DNA from 2 places in the Solibacillus sp. FSL K6-4121 genome. Region 2 is predicted to be linked to the other one. Evidence: a T-box and tRNA genes for the amino acid it is inferred to sense, from the RefSeq annotation. Region 2 holds a T-box; the other holds one or more tRNA genes.
The links. A T-box is a leader RNA that pairs with one kind of tRNA and senses whether it is charged. The one in region 2 lies ahead of trpS (tryptophan--tRNA ligase), so its partner is inferred to be a tRNA-Trp.
Positions count from the first base shown of each region.

Region 1: it has a tRNA-Trp gene. The T-box ahead of trpS (tryptophan--tRNA ligase) is inferred to sense a tRNA for this amino acid. The anticodon was not compared.

Region 1 is NZ_JBBOCS010000001.1:271,867-275,254, reverse strand. It holds rRNA gene MHH95_RS01540 (23S ribosomal RNA) at 1-1,153, shown strand, start outside; rRNA gene rrf (5S ribosomal RNA) at 1,274-1,389, shown strand; tRNA gene MHH95_RS01530 (tRNA-Asn) at 1,403-1,478, shown strand; tRNA gene MHH95_RS01525 (tRNA-Ser) at 1,488-1,579, shown strand; tRNA gene MHH95_RS01520 (tRNA-Glu) at 1,595-1,669, shown strand; tRNA gene MHH95_RS01515 (tRNA-Val) at 1,693-1,768, shown strand; tRNA gene MHH95_RS01510 (tRNA-Met) at 1,794-1,868, shown strand; tRNA gene MHH95_RS01505 (tRNA-Asp) at 1,872-1,947, shown strand; tRNA gene MHH95_RS01500 (tRNA-Phe) at 1,972-2,047, shown strand; tRNA gene MHH95_RS01495 (tRNA-Thr) at 2,055-2,130, shown strand; tRNA gene MHH95_RS01490 (tRNA-Tyr) at 2,137-2,220, shown strand; tRNA gene MHH95_RS01485 (tRNA-Trp) at 2,231-2,304, shown strand; tRNA gene MHH95_RS01480 (tRNA-His) at 2,336-2,411, shown strand; tRNA gene MHH95_RS01475 (tRNA-His) at 2,451-2,526, shown strand; tRNA gene MHH95_RS01470 (tRNA-Gln) at 2,542-2,616, shown strand; tRNA gene MHH95_RS01465 (tRNA-Gly) at 2,627-2,701, shown strand; tRNA gene MHH95_RS01460 (tRNA-Cys) at 2,706-2,779, shown strand; tRNA gene MHH95_RS01455 (tRNA-Leu) at 2,828-2,909, shown strand; gene MHH95_RS01450 (helix-turn-helix transcriptional regulator) at 3,151-3,354, shown strand; gene MHH95_RS01445 (hypothetical protein) at 3,354-3,388, shown strand, end outside.
Region 2 is NZ_JBBOCS010000001.1:1,589,004-1,592,391, reverse strand. It holds gene mecA (adaptor protein MecA) at 1-366, opposite strand, end outside; gene spxA (transcriptional regulator SpxA) at 682-1,080, opposite strand; T-box leader at 1,544-1,770, shown strand; gene trpS (tryptophan--tRNA ligase) at 1,873-2,862, shown strand; gene fabF (beta-ketoacyl-ACP synthase II) at 3,107-3,388, opposite strand, start outside.

The sequences.
Region 1 (3,388 bases), 1.3 Mb from region 2:
GAAGCCGCAGTGAATAGGCCCAGGCGACTGTTTAGCAAAAACACAGGTCTCTGCAAAACCGTAAGGTGACGTATAGGGGCTGACGCCTGCCCGGTGCTGGAAGGTTAAGAGGAGCGGTTAGCGCAAGCGAAGCTGTGAATTGAAGCCCCAGTAAACGGCGGCCGTAACTATAACGGTCCTAAGGTAGCGAAATTCCTTGTCGGGTAAGTTCCGACCCGCACGAAAGGCGTAACGATCTGGGCACTGTCTCAACGAGAGACTCGGTGAAATTATAGTACCTGTGAAGATGCAGGTTACCCGCGACAGGACGGAAAGACCCCGTGGAGCTTTACTGTAGCCTGATATTGAATTTTGGTACAACTTGTACAGGATAGGTAGGAGCCAGAGATCCCGGAGCGCCAGCTTCGGAGGAGGCGTCGGTGGGATACTACCCTGGTTGTATTGAACTTCTAACCCATGCCCCTTAGCGGGGTAGGAGACAGTGTCAGGCGGACAGTTTGACTGGGGCGGTCGCCTCCTAAAGAGTAACGGAGGCGCCCAAAGGTTCCCTCAGAATGGTTGGAAATCATTCGAAGAGTGTAAAGGCATAAGGGAGCTTGACTGCGAGACCTACAAGTCGAGCAGGGTCGAAAGACGGGCTTAGTGATCCGGTGGTTCCGCATGGAAGGGCCATCGCTCAACGGATAAAAGCTACCCCGGGGATAACAGGCTTATCTCCCCCAAGAGTCCACATCGACGGGGAGGTTTGGCACCTCGATGTCGGCTCATCGCATCCTGGGGCTGTAGTCGGTCCCAAGGGTTGGGCTGTTCGCCCATTAAAGCGGTACGCGAGCTGGGTTCAGAACGTCGTGAGACAGTTCGGTCCCTATCCGTCGTGGGCGTAGGAAATTTGAGAGGAGCTGTCCTTAGTACGAGAGGACCGGGATGGACACACCGCTGGTGTACCAGTTGTCTTGCCAAAGGCATCGCTGGGTAGCTATGTGTGGACGGGATAAGTGCTGAAAGCATCTAAGCATGAAGCCCCCCTCAAGATGAGATTTCCCATTACGCAAGTAAGTAAGACCCCTGAAAGACGATCAGGTAGATAGGTTCGAGGTGGAAGTGCGGTGACGCATGCAGCTGACGAATACTAATCGGTCGAGGACTTAACCACATTTTATTGCACAACTCAATGAAACGTTTATCCAGTTTTGAAAGAATGAATTTATTATAAAAAACACTTGCCAAATAAGGAAAGTGTGGTATAATAAATAAGGTCTTTCTGGAAAAATAGTCTAGTGATGATGGCAAAGAGGTCACACCCGTTCCCATACCGAACACGGAAGTTAAGCTCTTTAGCGCCGATGGTAGTTGGGGGCTTCCCCCTGTGAGAGTAGGACGTCGCTAGGCTGTATAGAAATATTCCGAAGTAGCTCAGTTGGTAGAGCATCCGGCTGTTAACCGGCAGGTCGCAGGTTCGAGTCCTGCCTTCGGAGCCATTAACTCTTGGAGAGTTGTCCGAGTGGCCGAAGGAGCACGATTGGAAATCGTGTATGCGGGTAACCCTGCATCAAGGGTTCAAATCCCTTACTCTCCGCCAGCCATTTATTAAAATGGCCCGTTGGTCAAGTGGTTAAGACACCGCCCTTTCACGGCGGTAACACGGGTTCGAATCCCGTACGGGTCACCATTCATTTCATCAATATCCAGCATGGAGGATTAGCTCAGCTGGGAGAGCACCTGCCTTACAAGCAGGGGGTCGGCGGTTCGAGCCCGTCATCCTCCACCATTCAAATTAAATCATATAGTATTGTCGCGGGGTGGAGCAGTGGTAGCTCGTCGGGCTCATAACCCGAAGGTCACAGGTTCAAGTCCTGTCCCCGCAACCAAATGGTCCCGTGGTGTAGCGGTTAACATGCCTGCCTGTCACGCAGGAGATCGCCGGTTCGATCCCGGTCGGGACCGCCATTTTTAAAATACTACATATAATATGGGTTTGTAGCTCAGTTGGTAGAGCATTAGATTGAAGCTCTAAGTGTCGGCGGTTCGATTCCGTCCAAACCCACCATATTTTTGCCGGTGTAGCTCAGTTGGTAGAGCAACTGACTTGTAATCAGTAGGTCGAGGGTTCGACTCCTTTCGCCGGCACCATTACCTGGAGGGGTAGCGAAGTGGCTAAACGCGGCGGACTGTAAATCCGCTCCTTAGGGTTCGGCGGTTCGAATCCGTCCCCCTCCACCATCCTTTTAATAGGGGCATAGTTTAAAGGTAGAACTACGGTCTCCAAAACCGTCAGTGTGGGTTCGATTCCTACTGCCCCTGCCAATTAATTCAAAAACTTAAAAATAACATAGTGGCGGTTGTGGCGAAGTGGTTAACGCACCTGATTGTGGTTCAGGCATTCGTGGGTTCGATTCCCATCAGTCGCCCCATTTTTATTTAGGTTTAAGAGTTAAAATTATAATATAGTGGCGGTTGTGGCGAAGTGGTTAACGCACCTGATTGTGGTTCAGGCATTCGTGGGTTCGATTCCCATCAGTCGCCCCATTATATTAAAAGCTTTGGGGTATAGCCAAGCGGTAAGGCAACGGATTTTGATTCCGTCATGCCCTGGTTCGAATCCAGGTTCCCCAGCCATTTTTTTTTTGCGGAAGTAGTTCAGTGGTAGAACACCACCTTGCCAAGGTGGGGGTCGCGAGTTCGAACCTCGTCTTCCGCTCCAATATGGCGGCATAGCCAAGTGGTAAGGCACAGGTCTGCAACACCTTTATCACCGGTTCAAATCCGGTTGCCGCCTCCATATTTAATTAATCGGTAATTCCGGTTTTTTTTTACCCTTTTTTATTTTGCCGATATGGCGGAATTGGCAGACGCGCCGGACTCAAAATCCGGTTCCTTCTGGAGTGCCGGTTCGACCCCGGCTATCGGTATCATTTTGTTCAAGTTAGAACAACTATTAAAACACCCTCAAATCCTTGAAACAGGATTTGAGGGTGTTTTCGTTCGTTATAGCTCTAAAATATTTAAGGGTTATATTAATTTATAATTTATTTAGAACTAACAATAAAAATTAGAAGAATTGGTTCTTGTGCTTACAATTATTCACTTTTACTGTATACTAGATGTAAAGTTAGCTTTACGTAAAATATACTTTACGTTAGGTAGGTAAAAATGAAAAATAATATTAAGGATTTACGTACACGGTACGGTTTATCACAGGATGGTTTAGCTGAAAATTTAAAAGTTTCTAGGCAAACCATTATTTCTTTGGAAAAGGGACGTTATAACCCTTCCATTACATTGGCATTTAAGTTAGCCCGTCAGTTTAATTGTCACATTGAGGATATATTTATTTATGAGGAGGACAATCAATAATGGTCACTGGAAACAGGTCATTCTATTTGTTTAT
Region 2 (3,388 bases):
CTCTTCATCTTTGGCTGCCTTACCAATTGCATTGAAAATCGATTCTTCCATTTCGTTTAATTGATCTGCTATATGAAGGTCGTCTTCAAAAGTACCAACCATCGATGAAGTTTCGGAATCATTCCCTACAGATGCACGAGTTACAACGACTTCTAACCCACTATCAGAAGCATTAATATGAATCCAAATCGGACCATCTAAGTCGAAATAATCATCTGTATTTACTTCGCCAATGATATCCCAAAAGAGCTCTTCTCCCTTAGCGCGATTGTACCAAATTTCTTCACGCGTATAACCACGGTCTTCGATATCACTATACGTAATAAATAGTTTTAACGTATTTTCATTAATGCGTTCGATGTCCATTAGACCTCAACTCCCTTCACAGTCATTGTATAGAACGTCACTTATATTCCAAAATGTATACAATAAGGCGTTCTATTGCATCGGAACTAAGATACTTAAAAAATGGGAAGTATCTATAACTCTATTGTATGATGGATTGGATAAAAATGAAAAGAAAAAACATTATTCAGCATAAATTATTTGAATAATTGAAATTGTATTGTACCCATCAGTTTAAATCAAGTATTAAAGAATTCATTATTAATATGATCTGAAATAAAAAAAAGATGCCACAATTGCACCCTAGGCAACCGTAGCATCATGAGTGTCTTTTATTTAGTTAACCATGCGTTGCGCTTCCTGAAGCTGGTAAGCACGTACTTTACGAGGTAGGAATCGACGGATTTCATCTTCGTTATAGCCGACTTGTAGACGTTTTTCATCCAATATAATCGGTCGGCGTAAAAGACCTGGGTATTCCTGAATTAACTCGTATAATCTTTGCAATGGCAATGTTTCAACATCTACATTCAATTTTTGGAAAATTTTCGATCGCGTTGAAATAATTTCATCGGTACCATCTTCTGTCATTCGTAAAATTTCCTTAATCTCACTAATTGTAAGTGGCTCCGAAAAAATATTGCGCTCTGTATATGGGATATCATGTTCCTCTAACCATGCTTTTGCTTTTCGACATGAAGTACAACTTGGTGAAGTAAATAATGTTACTAACATTGTCTCACTCCTCTCTAATTGATTTCAATTTAACTGATATATGCAGCTTCATTTCATATGGAAGCGTAAATATATAATACTTAGTTTAGAATTAATTTAATTTAAGATTCTGTTCTTATTATACATGAATACGCCATGTTTGAATACACATTGTCAACAAATAATTCAACTACCGTAATAATTTTTATTACATGTTTTTCTCTATTAAGCGCACTTTCTTTATTTTTGTGCTACAACATTTTTGTACCCTTATGCTAATAGATTTAAACTTAAAAGACAGAATGTTTTTTCTCATTTATTCAAATTTAATTGAGAACTAAACTGAGCGAAGATTTGTTGTTTCAAATAATCAGCTTGTTATTTTACTACTATTTCCACTACAATGCATTTTTATTCCTATTTCTTTCAAATAAAACAATTGCTTTCTTTTCAATATTTACGATATAATCACTTTCAAGATTATGAAAAAACGATGACGAAGAGTAGTACATTTAAAGCGAATGCCTAGAGAATCTGTGGTTGGTGCAAACAGATCATTCATTAAATGGAATGGACTTCCGAGTTAGCTTGATGAACGAACTTACATGTAGGTTTCATTAGTTTAGCTCGTTCCCTTCACGTTACGAAGAAGAGTGGCCAATTGTGGCAAGCTGGGTGGTACCGCGGATTTTAACATCATTCGTCCCTTCTATTATTTACTTAATAGAGGACGCATGATGTTTTTTTGTCTAAAAATACTTCAAGTAATTTTGGAGAAAATCTTATTTACCCATTTTAAGGAGGAATCCCCCAATGAAAACCATCTTTTCAGGCGTACAGCCAACCGGAACAATTACTTTAGGAAACTACATCGGTGCAATTAAACAATTCCCTGCTTTACAGGACGACAATAATGCTATTTACTGCATCGTCGACCAACATGCCATTACCGTTCCACAAGATCGATTGGAATTGCGCAAAAATATCCGATCATTGGCAGCAATGTACATTGCATGTGGCATTGATCCTGAAAAATCCATTTTATTTATCCAATCCGAAGTACCTGCGCACGCACAGGCAGGATGGATGCTGCAATGTGTCGCTTCAATCGGTGAATTAGAGCGCATGACACAGTTCAAAGATAAATCAACTGGAAAAGAATCCGTTTCTGCTGCACTTTTAACATACCCGCCGTTAATGGCTGCCGATATTCTTCTTTACAATACAGACATCGTGCCAGTAGGTGAAGACCAAAAGCAACATATCGAGCTTACTCGCGATTTAGCGGAACGTTTTAATAAGCGTTACAATGATGTTTTAACGATTCCTGATATTCAATTACCAAAAGAAGGTGCCCGTATCAAATCATTGCAGGAGCCGACGAAAAAAATGTCAAAATCGGATACAAATACGAAAGCAACAATTCGACTTTTGGATACACCTAAAGAGATTGAAAAGAAAATCAAATCTGCAGTAACAGATTCTGAGGGAATTGTGAAATTTGATGTTGAAAATAAGCCAGGCGTATCCAATTTGCTCATTATTGAATCTGCATTATCAGGAGTTTCAATTAAGGATTTAGAAGAAAAATACGAAGGCAAAGGCTACGGCGATTTTAAAGCAGGTGTGGCAAAAGCGGTTATCGACCATATTGCACCTATACAAGAGCGCTATTATGCATTAATCGACTCTCCAGAACTTGATCTTATTTTAGATGAAGGAGCTGCTAAAGCGGATGCTATCGCAGCCAAAACGCTTAAGAAAATGGAGAACGCGATGGGATTAGGCCGTAAACGACGCTAACCATTCCGATTACCGCTATTACAAGCAAATACAGTTCTGCACCATGAAGGATGTACAGCATTACTGCATGCCATGAATAGCCCAATGTCCGATAATTTAAGTATAAAATCATATTACTAATCGACATTACACAAAGCCCATAAAAAAATAGAAATAGTACGAAACGTGTCAAAACACCATCCTTTGTACAACTATACGAAAAACGAACGGACGATAGAATTGGTCCGTTCGTTTTTTATATTTCCTATTGCTCTGTGTATTTTTTAAACAATAAACAAGCGTTATGCCCACCGAAACCTAATGAATTGCTCAGTCCATATTCCACATCAGCTTTTCTTGCTGCATTTGCAACATAGTCCAAGTCACATTCCGGATCAGGTTCATGTAAATTCATCGTCGGAGGTAAAATCCCCTCTTTTAAGGCAAGTACTGTGAAAATCGCTTCAATACCACCTGCTGCTCCTAATAAGTGACCAGTCATACTTTTTGTCGAACTCATTGCCAGCTTGTATGCATGATCGCCAAA